3 regions of the Pseudophaeobacter arcticus DSM 23566 genome follow, and region 1 is predicted to be linked to each of the others. Evidence: riboswitches for the same ligand, from Rfam matches in the RefSeq annotation. Region 1 holds a riboswitch; each other region holds the start of a gene.
The links. A riboswitch is a leader RNA that binds a small molecule or an ion and turns the genes downstream of it on or off. The one in region 1 is predicted to bind cobalamin.
Positions count from the first base shown of each region.

Region 1 (5,357 bases):
GCGCGCCGCCGGCGCTGAAATCCTGCCGTTTTCCCCCCTCGCGGATGAGGCCCCGGCCCAAGACGCCGATCTGGTCTGGCTACCCGGCGGTTACCCGGAACTACACGGCGGCACCCTGGCCGCCGCCCAGACCTTCCGTGCGGGCCTGCGCAAACATGCCGAGACCAAGCCAGTGCATGGCGAATGTGGGGGCTACATGGCCCTTGGCGACGCTCTGATCGACAAGGAGGGCAACCGCCATCAGATGGCCGGTCTGCTGGGCCTGGTCACCTCCTATGAGAAACGCAAATTCCATTTGGGCTATCGCCGCGCCGAGTTGCAGGCGCCGATGCCGGGCTTTGCAACAGGTGCAGCCCTGCGCGGGCATGAGTTCCACTATTGCACCATTCTGGATGAACCCGACGCCCCACTGGCCCATGTCATGGATGCCGATGGCAATCCGGTGCCGGAAACCGGCTCCATCAAGGGCCATGTCACCGGCACCTTTTTCCATCTGATCACCGGAGAAGGCGCATGAGCGGCTTTGTCAGTTTTGTCTCGTCTGGCCCTGGTGATCCGGAGCTGCTGACCGTCAAGGCGGTGAAACGGCTGGAAGCGGCCGATGCGGTGCTGTTTGACGATCTCTCCTCGGGGCCGATCCTGACTCATGCCCGCCCTGATGCCGATCTGGTGGGTGTTGGCAAACGCGCCGGGCGGCCCTCACCAAAACAGGACCACGTCAGCCAACTGCTGGTGGACTATGCCAAAAGCGGCCTCAAGGTGGTGCGGTTGAAGTCAGGTGACAGTGGCGTCTTTGGTCGGCTAGAGGAAGAAATCACTGCGCTGCGTGCTGCGGGCATCCCGTTTGAGATCATCCCCGGCGTCACCGCAGCCTCAGCTGCGGCGGCAGCGGCCAATATTCCGCTGACCCGGCGGCTGACGGCGCGCCGTATGCAGTTCATCACCGGTCACGACGTCACCGGTGGCCTGCCGGATAGCCTCAACATGGCGGCGCTGGCCGATCCGGATGCCACCACGGTTGTCTATATGGGCAAACGCACCTTTGCGGCCCTGGCGGAAAAGCTGGTCGAAGCCGGTCTGCCACCTGAAACCCATGCGCTGGTGGCATTGGGGGTATCCACACCCGAACAAGAACTCAGCTGCCATACGGTGGGTGAACTGCCACAGGTACTGCGTGCGATGGAGACCACTGCGCCGGTTCTCATTCTCTACGGCCCGCTGGCCGATACCGATCTGACCCCGGGAGGCTGAGCCGGTGCCGCAGCCAACCCTGACCCTCTGCAAGAGCTGCAAGAGCGCCGATCTGGCCCTGCCCCGCCATCTGGCGGAGGCCCTGGAACAGGCCGGGATCGCGGCGCGGGTGCAAGAGGTGGACTGCATGTCCGGCTGCACACGCCCGCAGACCCTTGCGGTGCGGCAAAGCGGCAAGACGGCCTATCTCTTTGGCGAGATCACCGCAGCGGACCTGCCGAATATCCTCACCTTTTTGCGGCTCTTTAACGAAAGCCCCGATGGCACCCTGGCAGATTCCCGCCCGCTGGGGGCGCTGCGCATGAAGGCCATCGCGCGAATCCCGGCGGATCTGGACTAGACCCGACAGCCGGGTCAAAATCGCCCTGCCCACCGAAAAAGTCGCATCTTTGTCCAAGCGGGACGGTTTCCAACTTGACCGGGCAGTATGACAAAGGGCACAACAAATGAACATGGTGTCCAACGGTGCAAAGCATCAGGGCTGAAACGGGAATGAGGAATGGCGGACCAAATCGCGGCGCCACGCCCTCAACCGCCCCCGCGACTGTGAGCAGCGAGTGGTTTTTCATATCCACTGGGGCCAATCTGGCCACCGGGAAGGGGAAAAATCGCTGTGACCTGCGAGTCAGGAGACCGGCCATGTAATGGACTGAAACTTTTGTCGTCGGGTGTGACGACGTGGAGAACAATGATGACAACTAAGACACTGAACAAATCCGCTGCAGGCATTGGTTTTGCACCAGCTCTGTTTGCCGTGATCCTTGGCCTGGGTATTGTCACCCTGACCGGTCACGTACAGGCTTCTGCCCTGCATGACGCGGCCCATGATGTCCGTCACGCAACCGGCTTCCCCTGCCACTAAGCAGATGATGAACCGTATCTTGACCAGCGCGTTGTTCGCTGGTGCTGCAGCAGGGTTGTTAACCGCTCTGCTGCAGCTTCTTTTTGTGCAGCCTGTTCTTTTGCATGCCGAGCTTTATGAGACCGGCGAGCTGGTGCATTTTGGCGGCGCCGCAGTTTCGGCGCATCCGGATCTGCCCGGCTTTGACGTCATGCGCGACGGGTTGAGCATCATTTTCACCATGTTGACCTACACCGGCTATGCGCTGGTCATGGTTGCCCTGATGTCACTTGCCGAGAGCAAGGGCCATGTTGTCACCGCACGGGCGGGCATTCTCTGGGGGTTGGCAGGTTTTGTCACCTTCCATCTGGCGCCAGCTTTGACCCTGGCACCAGAAGTGCCCGGCGTCGCCGCTGCCGATGTCTTTGACCGCCAGATCTGGTGGACAGCAACCGTGGCTGCGGCCGGCATTGCCATGTGGCTCATCGCCTTTGGCGGCAATCTGGTCTCTTATGCCATTGCGGTGGCGCTGTTGCTGCTGCCGCATCTGATTGGCGCCCCGGAGCCAGACAGCTTTACCGGTCCGGTTCCAACCGAGATCGGCGCGCTGTTTGCCGCACGCGCCCTTGGCGTTGGCATGGCCGCCTGGGTTCTGCTTGGCACTTTTGCTGGCTATTTCTGGCAATCGGAAGCACAGCGCACCGCCGCCGCGTAATCGAAAAAAACCTCCGTCGGTGCATCGCCACTGGCGGAGGTTTCCGTTTCAAAGGATCAAGAATGTCCCGTTCCCTCGCTCTCTTTGCCATTGGGCTTACCTTTGGCTGTGGCATCGGCTTTGTTGTTGCTGCCGGCAATGGCATCACCTTCACCGGCCACGACCACGGCGACCCTGCCCAGCACGGAGGGGCAGAACACCAGATGGAAAGCGCCGGTCACGCCCATAGCCAACCTCTGATGATCACCCCAGGCAGCACCGCGCCCAAAATTGCAATAGACGTCCACAAGGACCCGATGTCCGGCTGGAACCTGCAGGTCACCACAGAGAATTTCATCTTCTCGCCCGAACATGTCTCCACTGCGGATCGCCCCGGCGAAGGTCATGCCCATGTCTATATCAACGGCAGCAAGCTGACCCGGCTTTATGGCAACTGGCTGCATCTGGGCGATCTGCCCAAGGGCAGCGTCGAAATCACCGTGGGGCTGAACGCAAATAGCCACAGCCCGCTGATGATCGGGACAGACCCGATTGCTGACAGCGTGATCATCGACAACCCCTGACCCCTTGGTGCCCCGGTTGCAGCCCCGGTCTGCCGCCTGACCTGACGCGAAGTCGATACACAGCGGCCCGATCCCGCGATGCAGCCGGATCCGGGCTTGATTATGCTGAAACACGGCGCCATAGCGGGCCGTGTTTCTTTTTGGCAGGAGCCCGACAGATGAACAATGACAGCACGGCCGCCGTGATCGAGCTTTCGCTCATTGGCATTGGCACCGGCAACTCGCAGCATCTGACCCTGCAGGCAGTCGCCGCGCTCAATGCCTGCGATCTGATCCTGATCCCGCACAAGGGCGCGGGCAAAGACGACCTCGCCGGGCTGCGCCAGCAGATCTGCGCTCAGGTGATCCAGGCCCCCGGCCCGCGTATTGTTGAATTTGCCCTGCCGGTGCGCGACCCCGCGATCCAGGACTACACCGCCCGCGTGGATCACTGGCACGATGCCATTGCCGAGGTCTGGATCAAAACCATCCGCGACCACTGCCCCGGCGGCAAGGTCAGGGTTGGCTTTCTGGTCTGGGGGGATCCGTCGCTATATGACAGCACCATGCGCATCGCCGAGCGCCTGAAGGCCACGCAGGATATCACGCTAGAGGTCATTCCCGGCGTGACCTCGATCCAGGCGCTGACCGCCGCCCATGCCATTCCGTTGAACGAGATTGGTGCGCCCTTTACCGTGACCACCGGGCGACAGCTGCGCGACAACGGCTGGCCTGAGAGTGCCGATACCCTGGTGATCATGCTGGATGGGGAATGCTCGTTTCAGGCCATCGACCCCACAGGGGTGGACATCTGGTGGTCCGCCTATGCCGGCATGGAAAACCAGATCAGCCTCTCTGGCCCCTTGGCTGCGGTCGCCGAACAGATCATCCAAACCCGCGCCCAGGCCCGCGCCGATCACGGCTGGATCATGGATATCTACCTGCTGCGGAAATCCTGAGGCGGCTCCGTCGCCGGTCCGCCGCCCCTGAGAAGACAGGCTAGGCCTGGGCCATGCGGCGTCCCGCCAGCCAGAGCGAGGACAGGCCGGAGAGGACAATCACCCCCAGCCCCAAAAGCGCCAGCTCATCGGGCCAGGTGCCAAAGACCACCACCCCCAGAACGGTTGCCGCCAGGAGCTGGCTGTAGATCAATGGCGCCACGACATTGGCAGGCGTGGTCCGATTGACCATCACCAACAGAAAATTCCCTGCCGCAGATCCCAGCGCGCTGATCAGGATCAGGCTTCCGGAGGTGATATCAATGCTTTGTGGCATCTCGCCATAGCTAAAGGGAAACAGCACCAATGAGCCGATAATCAATTGGGAGATCAGCAGAAACTTGGGCCGGTACCGCCCGGCCAGACTGCGCGTTGCCACCAGATATGAGCCATGGAAACAGCCCGCCAACAGGGCAAACCCCATGCCGATCTGCATCCCAAACCCCGGTTTCACCACCAATAGTACGCCGACAAAGCTCACCAGCAGCAGCGCCACCCGGCCCGGATCCACCTTTTCTTTCAGCAGCAGCGCCGAGAGCACAAAGGCCACGATAGGCCCAACAAAGAAGCCGCCAAAGACATTGGCGATTGGTTCGGTCCTCAGCGCGGTGAGGATGCACAGAATGCCCGTGGCAATCAGCAGCGACCGCAGAATGATCCGCCAGTCCAGAAACCCGCGCAGCTCGGCACTGCGCAGACCGGCAAAGGGCAACAGCACCACCGCCGCCACGGTAAAACGGGACCAGGCGACAAAGAAGGGGCTGGCCCCAGCGACCGTCAGCGACTTGCCTGCGGCATCGCCAATCACGATCAGCGTCATGGCCAGGACCACGGTGCCAAGCATACCCATAGGGATATGGTGTTTCATCTGGTCACTCCGGTGCAGGCGGTGGTCAGGTTTATCTGCATTAGCCCAGCCAATCTTTGCGCAGAATTGCATCGCGCAGCGCAACCAGATCCCCGCGCAGCTGCTCTAGGCCAATTGGCCCCCCAAGGCAAACACGCAACGC
Region 1 covers NZ_AXBF01000004.1:233,410-238,766, forward strand. Annotated here, with positions in the region: gene ARCT_RS0101130 (cobyrinate a,c-diamide synthase) at 1-517, shown strand, start outside; gene cobA (uroporphyrinogen-III C-methyltransferase) at 514-1,251, shown strand; gene ARCT_RS0101140 (DUF1636 family protein) at 1,256-1,591, shown strand; cobalamin riboswitch at 1,688-1,907, shown strand; gene ARCT_RS27360 (CbtB domain-containing protein) at 1,943-2,113, shown strand; gene ARCT_RS0101150 (CbtA family protein) at 2,118-2,807, shown strand; gene ARCT_RS0101155 (hypothetical protein) at 2,870-3,370, shown strand; gene cobF (precorrin-6A synthase (deacetylating)) at 3,553-4,308, shown strand; gene ARCT_RS0101165 (DMT family transporter) at 4,349-5,215, opposite strand; gene ARCT_RS0101170 (aminotransferase-like domain-containing protein) at 5,256-5,357, opposite strand, start outside.

Region 2 (5,357 bases), on a different contig from region 1:
GTGGCGCAATAAATCAGAGATACTCTGGTATTTCGTGCCCCAAGGGGCCATCACTTTGCATAAATGCGCCAGATCACGGGGAACCGCTCGTTTCTGGCACCACAGTTAGTGCAGGGAGCGACGGATGAAACGGGCAGAACAGGTAACCTTTGGCGGCGGTGGCGGTTTGGATCGCAAGGCGCAGCTGCGAGAAGATCCCGCCGCACTGGAGACCGCCTGGGCCGCACCGGAGACGCAGGTTCTCATGACTTGGCGCGGCAAGATCCTCAGCCAGCGCTCTGATCCTGAGCGTGGACCTGATGGTCTGGCCTGGATTGCCTCCTCTCACCCCGTCGCATCGGAACACCGCAGCGCGGCGCTCTATCTTGGTGTGGCGCCTGACGGGACAGAGCGATTTGCCTGCGACCTTGGCGCCTGGCAGCCGGATGCATTGGATGAGATGGCCCTGGCCAGTTTTGCCGACCTGAGCGAACAACAGCACCCGGACCTGCCGACGGGCTATGTCTTTGCCGAACTGCGCCGCATCATGGCGCGCCTCTCTCCGCTGGAGGCAGAGCTGGCCGCCACCGCCAAAGCCCTGCTGTCCTGGCATCAGTCACACCAGTTCTGTGCCCGCTGCGGTGGCAAAAGCCAGGTCGCGCAGGCCGGCTGGCAACGCAAATGCCCCAGCTGCAAGGCGCTGCATTTCCCGCGCACCGATCCAGTTGTCATCATGCTGGTCACCCATGGCGATGACGTCCTGATGGGCCGATCACCTGGCTGGCCAGACGGTATGTATTCGCTCTTGGCCGGTTTTGTTGAGCCCGGGGAAACTCTGGAAGCAGCCGTGCGCCGCGAAGTGTTTGAAGAAACAGGCGTTTCTGTTGGCGAGGTTGGCTACCTCTCCAGTCAACCCTGGCCATTCCCGATGTCGCTGATGTTTGGCTGCAGCGGTCAGGCCACCAGCCGCGACATCACCATCGACCCCAAGGAAATCGAAGATGCAATCTGGGTGAGCCGTCAGGAGATGATGACTGTCTTTGCAGGAGAACACCCAATCATCAAACCGGCGAGAAAGGGTGCAATTGCACATTTTCTTCTCGAAAACTGGCTTGCGGACACTTTGGATTAAGGAGATTATTCTATCACCTAATCCAATAATACTCTCTGAGGGCTGACCACTGGTCAGGCGGCATATCATGGAATTAACGAGTAAAGAGGACGTCGACACGCCTCTGGCTGAAGTCTTTGAAGCGATTTCCGATTTTGCCAGCTTTGAACGGTCGGCAATCCGGCGCGGCATCGAAGTACAGCGTTTGAGCGACGATGCCACCCCGCAGGTTGGCATGGCCTGGGATATTCGGACGGATTTTCGCGGCAAACCCCGTGAGTTGCACCTGGAGCTTTCCAACTACGAGCCCACCACCTTGATTGGTTTTGAGGGCGATAGCGCCAGCCTGTCTGGCAAGGGCCAGATTGAACTATTGGCGCTCTCGCCGCGCCGCACCCGCCTTTCGGTGAAGGTCAATGTGCAGGCCAAAACCCTGTCTGGGCGGCTGCTGCTGCAATCGCTCAAACTGGCGCGGTCCAAGATCAACACCCGCTTCAAGCAGCGCGTGGCAGAGTTCGCCAGCCTGACCGAAGACCGGGTGAACCGCAGCGCCTGATCCCGGTTGCGGCCAGCCACAGCTGTGACGACCCAACTGTCGGCGCCACCTGGCTGCTTGCTCCGCTGTCCATCCCTGCCCGCCACCCTTTGCCGCTGTGGCGTGGGTGATCCTGTCCATACTGTTTTCTCTGTACTGGTATCTCCGGGCCGGTATGGGCCTTGCTGTGCCAATTGCGCAATTGGTGATTGACGACTCATATCTGTCAGCGATAGCGGTTGGAGAGATGGTTTCTGCGATGCATGTTCTTGTGTCCAGGATGAAAAGGGAACGCGGTGCGGCCAGGCTATTGCAGCCCTGCCAACTCCGCGACTGCCCCCGCAACTGTAAGCGGTGAGCGCTTCGGGTGAACCACTGGCACGGGGATATGATCCCTGCCGGGAAGGACCGAAACCGTATCGACCCGCAAGTCAGGAGACCTGCCATCACCAATGTAACTCGAAACTGGACGGGGAGTCCGGGCGGGTGCATGAGGTGGTTGCGGGTAACGCCCTCCTGGTCTCATGCCTGCGCCTTCTGATTTTCCCGCCAGCGCGCGGAGGGCGCATCATGACACCGATGGACCAGACAACGACCAAACAAACACATCACTTTTCCCAGAGCATCTGTATGCACCTGGGCAGGCCCTGCCCGGCCCTGTCCCGGATGCTCACGGCGCTGGCCGGGGCGCTGGATAAGGCCCGCCCGGTGACATCCGCCGAATTTGAGCTCTGCGGTGAAAGCCTTCTGGATGGCTGCGCGCGACATTGCCCGGCCCGGTTCATTGCCACCCACGACCGCATTCGGGTGTTTTGTGACGTCACCGAAGCAACCGATACCGAGGCCCTGGATCTGTTTGCTGATACTCTGTTCCAGCCAGACAGCCGGGCCTTTGCCGCAGCAAAACTGCATCAGCCCCCCTGCGCCATGGGCGAAGCCCTGCCAAAGCCTCTGCCCCAACAGACCACTGCGCAAACCGTCCACCCAGCGCTGTAGCGGCAAGTTTTATTGGGGGGCGGGCGGTTTAAGAGCCAGAAGCTGCGCTCCGCCCCCTATATCTTTCGGCTTTATATCTTTCTGGCTTTCTTGGCTCCTGGCCGTTTTGCAGCGGCCCGCGCCCAGGTCATCTGATCCTCGGTCTCGACAGCGCAGGCGCGCACAGCACGGAGCCGACGCAGCGCTTTGTCGGGCTGTTCCCCGGCCTCAATCATCAGACGCAGAACCACCATGCCGGACCGCCCGCAACCGCCTTTGCAATGCACCAGCACCCGGCCGCCCCCGCGCAGAGCCTGCAAGGCCAGCGCGCTGACCGCGGGCCATTGCGCCAGCATGTCTTTGGTTGGGGCGGAAAAATCTGGCAATGGCAGATGGATCCAGCGAGAGCCCATGGCCTGAAAATCCTGCCCCAAAGGCGCCGCACCAGCGCCGAGATGTTCAACTTCGGTTGTCATCGAGATCACCAGCCCTGGCTGCCAGTCATGCAGGTGATCCATGTCTCCCTTGTAGTCGCCGCCACTGCCTGGCAGCGGGCAAAGCGCCAGAATGCCATCGCCAACACTCAGCGCATGCAGCGTGAGGGATCGCACGGATTGGTCTGTGAGATGATCATCCATACCGAGCCCTTTCCCAGCCCCCCGCCGCGCTGGCAAGCGGGCCAAAGCAGCCCCTGCCAAACCCGGTGTTTTTAGACAATGGCATAGTCATATCACACAATCCGGATACACAGGCCCAACTTCGATCACAAACACGCGCCGAAAAACCAGTTCATAAAAGGCGGGCCTTAAAACTCAATAAAACCGACCACGCAGCAGGGTCAGCACCCGGCGCCAAATCAGGCACCGCCCCCAAAGTCTGACCTGCCGAGCCCCAGTTGGTCAACAGCGGTGGACGAAGCCCGCCAGCCCGCGTACCTTGCGCGGACGCGATCCCGCCTTCCGAATCCGGCAAGAGACCTATGAACGACAGCACAAGCGACAGCAGCCAGCCCCAGTATCAAGTCTTGGCGCGGAAGTACCGCCCCGAGACATTTGCCGATCTCGTGGGCCAGGATGCCATGGTCAGAACGCTGAAAAATGCGTTTGAAACCAATCGTATCGCCCAGGCCTTTATCATGACCGGCATTCGCGGCACCGGGAAAACAACCACGGCACGGATCATCGCCAAGGGGATGAACTGCATCGGCCCCGATGGCACCGGTCAGCCCACCACCGAGCCCTGCGGGGTCTGCGAACATTGCACCGCCATCATGGAAGGCCGTCATGTCGATGTGATGGAGATGGATGCGGCCAGCCGCACCGGTGTCGGAGACATTCGTGAAATCATCGATTCGGTCCAGTATCGCGCCGCATCGGCCCGCTATAAGATCTACATCATCGATGAGGTGCATATGCTCTCCACCAGCGCCTTTAATGCGCTGTTGAAAACCCTGGAAGAGCCGCCAGCCCACGTCAAATTCATCTTTGCCACCACCGAGATCCGCAAGGTGCCGGTGACCGTGCTGTCGCGCTGCCAGCGCTATGATCTGCGCCGCATTGAGCCCGAAGTCATGATCGCCTTGATGGGCAAGATCGCCACTGCTGAGAGTGCCGAGATCAACGACGATGCGCTGGCCCTGATCACCCGCGCCGCCGAAGGCTCGGTGCGCGACGCCACCTCGCTGCTGGATCAGGCTATTTCGCATGGCGCCGGCGAAACCACCGCCGATCAGGTCCGTGCCATGCTGGGTCTGGCCGACCGGGGACGGGTCCTGGATCTGATGGACATGATCCTGCGCGGCGATGCTGCCGGCGCCCTGACAGAGCTGGGCGCGCAATATGCCGAAGGCGCAGATCCCCTGGCGGTGCTGCGCGATCTGGCCGAGATCACCCATTGGGTCTCGGTGGTGAAAATCACCCCTGATGCTGCGGAAGACCCCACCGTCAGCCCGGATGAACGCGCCCGCGGACGGCAAATGGCCGATGCCCTGGCGATGCGGGTACTGACCCGGATGTGGCAAATGTTGCTCAAAGCCCTGGAAGAGGTCGCCGCCGCGCCAAACGCGATGATGGCAACTGAAATGGCGGTGATCCGGCTCACCCATGTGGCCGACCTGCCCAGCCCGGAAGAGCTGATCCGCAAATTGCAGGACAGCCCTCCGCCGCCCCCGAACGGACCCGGCGGCGGCATGGGCGCGGGTGGCTATGGCACCGCCTCTGCTCCAATGCAGGGCATGGCACCACCTGCGTCAGGTGGCGGTGCGCCGGGCGGAGGACCCACCATGGTATCCGGTGGCGCGCCGGTTGCGCAGGGCGGCAATGGCACCGCAACAGCGCTGGCACCAGAGACCCTTCAGGCCCTCGCCCGTTATCCAAGTTTTGAACATGTGGTCGACCTGATCCGTCAGCGACGCGACGGGTTGCTGCTGGAATATGTAAAGACCTATCTGCGCTTGGTCTCTTACCAGCCGGGACGCATTGCCATCCAGCCAACGGCGGACGCGCCCAAGGATCTGGCGGCCAGATTGGGGCAACAGCTGCAAAACTGGACCCAGGCCCGCTGGATCATCTCGCTGGAAAACGACGGCGGTGGCGACACCATCACCGAGCTGGAAAACGCCGCCGAAAATGCCCTGCGTGCCAAGGCCAGCGAACACCCGCTGGTGCAGGCCGTGCTGGCGAGCTTTCCCAAGGCCAAGATCACCCGCATCCGCACCGCACAGGAGCTCGCCGCTGAAGTCGAAGCCGAGGCCCTGCC
Region 2 covers NZ_KI421507.1:3,216,473-3,221,829, forward strand. Annotated here, with positions in the region: gene nudC (NAD(+) diphosphatase) at 125-1,111, shown strand; gene ARCT_RS0119890 (SRPBCC family protein) at 1,179-1,646, shown strand; cobalamin riboswitch at 1,857-2,087, shown strand; gene ARCT_RS26580 (hypothetical protein) at 2,196-2,621, shown strand; gene ARCT_RS0119900 (protein-tyrosine phosphatase family protein) at 2,693-3,238, opposite strand; gene ARCT_RS0119905 (DNA polymerase III subunit gamma/tau) at 3,580-5,357, shown strand, end outside.
Region 2: linked by a shared signal. The riboswitch ahead of ARCT_RS26580 (hypothetical protein) and the one ahead of ARCT_RS27360 (CbtB domain-containing protein) in region 1 are both predicted to bind cobalamin.

Region 3 (5,357 bases), on a different contig from region 1:
CATCCTGTAGGGAGTTGGCGGGTTGGAAGACCTCAACGCGCAGTCCAAGACGTTGCAGCATGTCGGTTGTTGCCCGTGTTGAATAGGCACCGGCGATGACCAGATCGGGCTTGATCAGGTAGATTTCTTCTGCCTGACCATGATTGACCGGATAGGCCATGGCTGTGTCCGCCATGGCCGAGGCACGCTTGTCGCGGGCGATATAGGAAACCGAGGCCAGCTGCCCGGGGGCCGCCAGCAGCATGGCCAGCTGATCCGTGCAGAGGTTCATTGAAACCACGCGCGCGGGCCCGGCAAAGGCGCCAGTGGCGGCCCAAAACAGGGCCAGTGCTATTCCGGGCAGTTTGCGCATGGATCAGAACGAGGCCTTTACGCCGATATAGGCGGCACGGCCGCGCTTGGCATAGCCCCAGACATCCGCGTAATCCTCGTCAAACAGGTTGGTGACACGGCCTGTCAATACCACGTTGTTTGTTAGCTCATACTGGGCCGATAGATCCACGGTGGTGTAGTCTGGTAGTTGGGCGGTGGCATAGGAGCCAAAGAACTGGCTGTCCCAATTGCCGGCCACATGGCGGAGGTCAGCCGTTACGGAGCCACGGCCATTAAAGGCCTGCAGGGTCGCGCTCAGCAACAGCTCGTGCTCTGGGCGGCGGATCTCGACGGAGCCATCGGGATTGGTGGCGTCCAGATAGGTGTAGGACAGACGCAAATCGAGGGTATCGGTGGCGTCGAGGCTTGCCGAAAGTTCGACGCCCTTTCGGTCACTGTCACCCGCCTGGTTACGGTAGGATGTGGTGGTGGGGTTCACCACATAGCTTTCGATCTCACCCGTCAGGGTCTCATCAAAATAGGTCACGTCAACCAACCCGCGCCCCTGCAGGAACGGGACCTCGACACCAATGTCAAAACTGCGGTTTTCTTCCGGTTTCAGGTTCGGATTGCCGAGATATGTGGTGGTGCCAAAAGTAGAATTGGCAAAAAGTTCGAAATAGGAGGGGTTTACGATGCCGGTTCCTGCCGAGCCATGCAAACGCACGCCGCTGCCTGCAAAGGTGTATGAGGCGCTCGCCGTCCAGCTGGTTGCATCCTCAAAAGCGCTGTTGTTGTCGCGCCGCACACCAAGTTGTAGATCCAGGCCATTGGCAAAGCTGCCACGGTACTCGAAGGCAAATGAGTTGGTTCTGCGTGCATAAAGCGGATTGCTGCTGCTGGATTCCTCTTCCCATTCCAGCATCGCGTTTAGCTGGTGATTGGCCTGATCGACAGGCTGCCCATCCAGACCAAAGCTGAGTAGATATTTGGCTGCTTCGGTCTTGGTCTCGGTTGCGGTGCCACCATTGCTGGCGCGGTCAAAATCGGTGCGCTCAAAAGACAGGCGATGTTTCAAACGACCACCCAGGGTGTCCAGCTCGGCATAGATCTGTGCCAGGCGCTCGTCCCGCTCGCTGAATTGGGTTGGATCGTCCACAACATAGCTGGCCGCATCGGTCGCTGTGAAGGAGGTGCTGTCGCTGTCGTAGCGCTCATCCGAGGTACGGAGGTTGAAGCCGAGCTGCAATCGTTGCGTGACCAGATAGTCGCCTTTCAACTGCAGCGTCGTGCGGCGCATGCCATCTTTTTCGCCGCCATCGCCGGAGGTGTCGTAGCCATCGTCTTGGTCGTGGGCGAGACTGAAGGAGAGACCACCACGCGCGGAGCGTGTGGATACCCGTGCAGAGGCGCGGTAGCCGTCAGATCCGATCTCGGCGCCGCCACCATATTCGGTGCCGATGCCGCCGGTCTTGGTAATGATGTTGATCACCCCGGCCGATGCATTGGAGCCATAAAACACCGATTGTGGCCCCCGCAGCACCTCAATGCGTTCGATGTTAGCGGTGTCCAGACCGGACAGGATATATTCGCTATCCCCGCCGGAGGCCTCGACGCCATCAATCAGGATCAGGGTGTGGTTGGCTTCACCGCCGCGAATGCGGATTTGAGTGAAACTGTCGCCGGAGCCGTTGACCATCAGGCCGGGCACTGCCCGCAGGGCGTCCTGGACGGTGGTGATGCCGCGCTCCTGAATTTCTTCGCTGGTAAGAACCGAGGCCGAGCGGCCGTATCTTTGGGCCTCAATGGGGGTGAAGCCACCAGAGATGATGATCTCGCCCAGATCGGTAACTTCAGAGTCTTGGGCCAATGCAATAGCGGGGGTCGCGGCCAAAGCCGCAGCCAAGGACAGGCGTGCCTTGCGCATAGTTCTATTCCTCCCGGCCTGATGACACAGCATAGGCCAAGCTGCTGCCCAGAGCGGACAGCAAGGTCAAAATGAGAGTCTTCGTGAGGCAATGCCCCCGCAGACGGTGAAAATTGCCACCACTACGGAAGTCCGTTGTCCTTGGCGCGTCCCGCACCCGGACAGGGTGATCATTCTGGCAGGTCTCCTGACTCGCGGGTCGAGGCCTTGCTACGCCTTCCCACCCCATGGGGCAGTGGCTTGTTGCAGCAGTGCTCTCCGCTCACAGTTGCGGGGGCAGTCACGGATTCGGCGCCTGTTGGCTACACCTCACCGTGTTCCCTATTATCCGGGTGGTCTCCCAGCCGGACCAGAATGCTCGCGACTTAGTCAGGCCTTGGCAGGTCTGTCAAGAAGGGAGTTCGAATCAGCTCGCTGGAAAAGAGCTTCACGGTGAGGTTTTGGGGCGCCGGAATGCAGGCTCGTGAAACGCTCCTGCAGGCAGTGGAATCCGGACGCGTGGCCGGGGTGATGGGTATCCTGGGCTTCGGCGGCGGTTCATCGCTTGATGTGGCGAACGGGCGCTCCCGACAGTGAACCACCCCCCATAACCTCTGAGGTTTGGCCCCGGGGTTCTGTCTAAGCAAATGTGCTGGTGTGAAGCGGAGCGTAGAGCGGAACAGAAACCACGGCTTTTGTCTGCGCCTTCACATACAGCTGCAAGTGATTAAAGCAGATGCCCTAAGCCAGACCGCAAAATATGGTCTCTTACAGAGACATCTGGCAGTGGTGTCATTCTACCGTTTTTGACGATGGGCATGCCACGACTGTCTCGATCTACATTGCCCCGTATCATTCTGCTTAGGTCTAGCTTAGGAAATATGACGTTATCGAAAACGATACATATCAGACGCTTGATGTTATCAACTGATGCGAGTGCACCGGAAACAAATTCCTCCAGCGATATCTCAGAGCTTTCAATACCCTTCATATCCTCACTGAGAGTTTTGAAGCACAATGTCTTTCGTTCAGAATCTGGCATAGCAACAAATACCGATGAGTAGTGCGAGGTTTCGCTACGAACGGCTAATATTGTCTCATGCCTTTCAAAGTCGAAGAGTATCGGGTGCAGTCCATAACTTTCCAAATCCCCGGTCTTCAAGCGTTCCTTTAGCCCCCTAAAGTCACTTGGTCGTTGCGGGTGCAACCTCGGCCCAATAAACTTTGCTGCTATCTCGCCAGCGCCGTAAACTGAGCTACACAAAGACTCGCAGGAACTCGCAATCCTAACCTGAAAGATTGTATTGTATATCTCAATCTCCGGGTTTTCATCTGTACGCGTGAACTCCTGGCCAAAATGAGCGTCCGCCAACTTTGGCAAATCATAGGCTAACATTTCGATACTTCTCAGCTTCGATTCTATGAATCTCAGGCTATCGTGAGGGAAGTTTTCAGGAGCCAAAACACGCGAAAAATCCAGAACGCTTTCGAATTTCGTTTTTCTGTTTCTCCCCATAGTCCCTTGATACCTCCCAATATCTTTTCCCGGCGGTAATGTAACTCTCAACCTTTAGATGAGTGTCATTCATAAGCCGCTTTATGTCCACACCATCCGGTTGGTCGATCAATTCGAAGGCATAGAAGTGGATGGCGTCGTCGGAGCCATGGCCTTTGTCGGTCCAGAGAAAGGTCCCCTCGTACACCGGACCGAAAGCAGCCTTGGCGGTGAATAGCCGCTCCGTCCGCAAAGCCGCCATTGGTGCTGCCAGCTCAAATGTCTGTTCCTGGTGTCTCCAGCTCCAACTACCGGCTTTCTTTCGCGCCCTCTGGACCTCCACCCACAGTTTCCCTATATAAACAGTCGGATTAACTGTCAGGGATCGACATGACCAACGCTTCCGAACCGCTTGAAGGTACGCCGCTGATTGCGCCGTCTTCCGTTGAACACCCGCTTTTCGATCAGATCGTAGAGGCCTGTCGTTCAGTCTACGACCCTGAAATTCCGGTCAATATCTATGAGCTGGGCCTGATCTACACCATCGACATCTCTGATGAAAACGACGTGCAGATCATCATGACCCTCACCGCGCCCGGCTGCCCCGTCGCCGGTGAGATGCCAGGCTGGATTGTTGACGCGATCTCGCCGGTGCCAGGTGTTAAATCCGTCGATGTTGACATCACCTGGGAGCCGCCCTGGGGAATGGAGATGATGTCAGACGAGGCCCGCCTAGAGCTTGGCTTCATGTAAATCCATTTTGGCGTCTCTGCGTCAAAGAGGTCACAAAAGCTTCATCGGATCGCGGCAAAGGTTTTACCTTTCGCCGCGATTTCTCTTTTGAAAATCAACTTCTTTGGAGAATTCCATTGCGCAACGCCCTTGCCCAGTCTCTCAGCCAGTCTCTCACCCTGTCGCTCACCGCTCTCACCCTTGGATCTGCCGGTTTCGCACCAGCAGCCAATGCTTCTGAGGCCACTCTCAGCTATGGCCCCCGCCCCGCCTATCTGATCGAAAAGCTGCCCGAAGGGGCCTTGAAATCTAAACTGCAGTCCTGTGCGGCGCAGCAGCCCGCCCGCAGTGATTTTTCGATCGGCCACCGGGGTGCCCCCCTGATGTTCCCCGAACATACCGTACAGTCCAATGTCGCCGCCGCGCAGATGGGGGCCGGCATTCTGGAATGCGACGTGACCTTTACCAAGGATCTGGAACTGATCTGCCGCCATGCGCAAAACGATCTGCACAGCACCACCAATATCCTGACCACCGATCTGGCTGAAACCTGCATCACCCCTTTCTCCCCGGCCAGCGGCTCCACCCCCGCATCGGCTGAATGCCGCAGCTCAGAGATCACCCTGGCGCAGTTTCGCAGCCTGACGCCCAAGATGGAAAGCTTTGACAAGACGGCAACCACCGCGGCAGCCTCGCAGGGTGGCACGCCCTCCTGGCGCAGCACCCAATATGCGGATGGGGCCACCGCGATGACCCATGCGGAATCCATCGCCCTGTTCAAATCTCTCGGCGCCAAATTCACCCCAGAGCTCAAATCCCCCTCGGTTGAGATGCCTTTCAACGGTTTCACGCTGGAGGCCTACGCCCAGAAGATGATCGACGACTACAAGGCCGCCGATATCCCCGCCACGG
Region 3 covers NZ_KI421507.1:1,133,493-1,138,849, reverse strand. Annotated here, with positions in the region: gene ARCT_RS0109350 (ABC transporter substrate-binding protein) at 1-352, opposite strand, end outside; gene ARCT_RS0109345 (TonB-dependent receptor plug domain-containing protein) at 356-2,239, opposite strand; cobalamin riboswitch at 2,400-2,608, opposite strand; gene ARCT_RS0109335 (hypothetical protein) at 2,946-3,785, opposite strand; gene ARCT_RS27940 (hypothetical protein) at 3,793-3,951, shown strand; gene ARCT_RS0109325 (SUF system Fe-S cluster assembly protein) at 4,104-4,466, shown strand; gene ARCT_RS0109320 (glycerophosphodiester phosphodiesterase family protein) at 4,583-5,357, shown strand, end outside.
Region 3: linked by a shared signal. The riboswitch ahead of ARCT_RS0109345 (TonB-dependent receptor plug domain-containing protein) and the one ahead of ARCT_RS27360 (CbtB domain-containing protein) in region 1 are both predicted to bind cobalamin.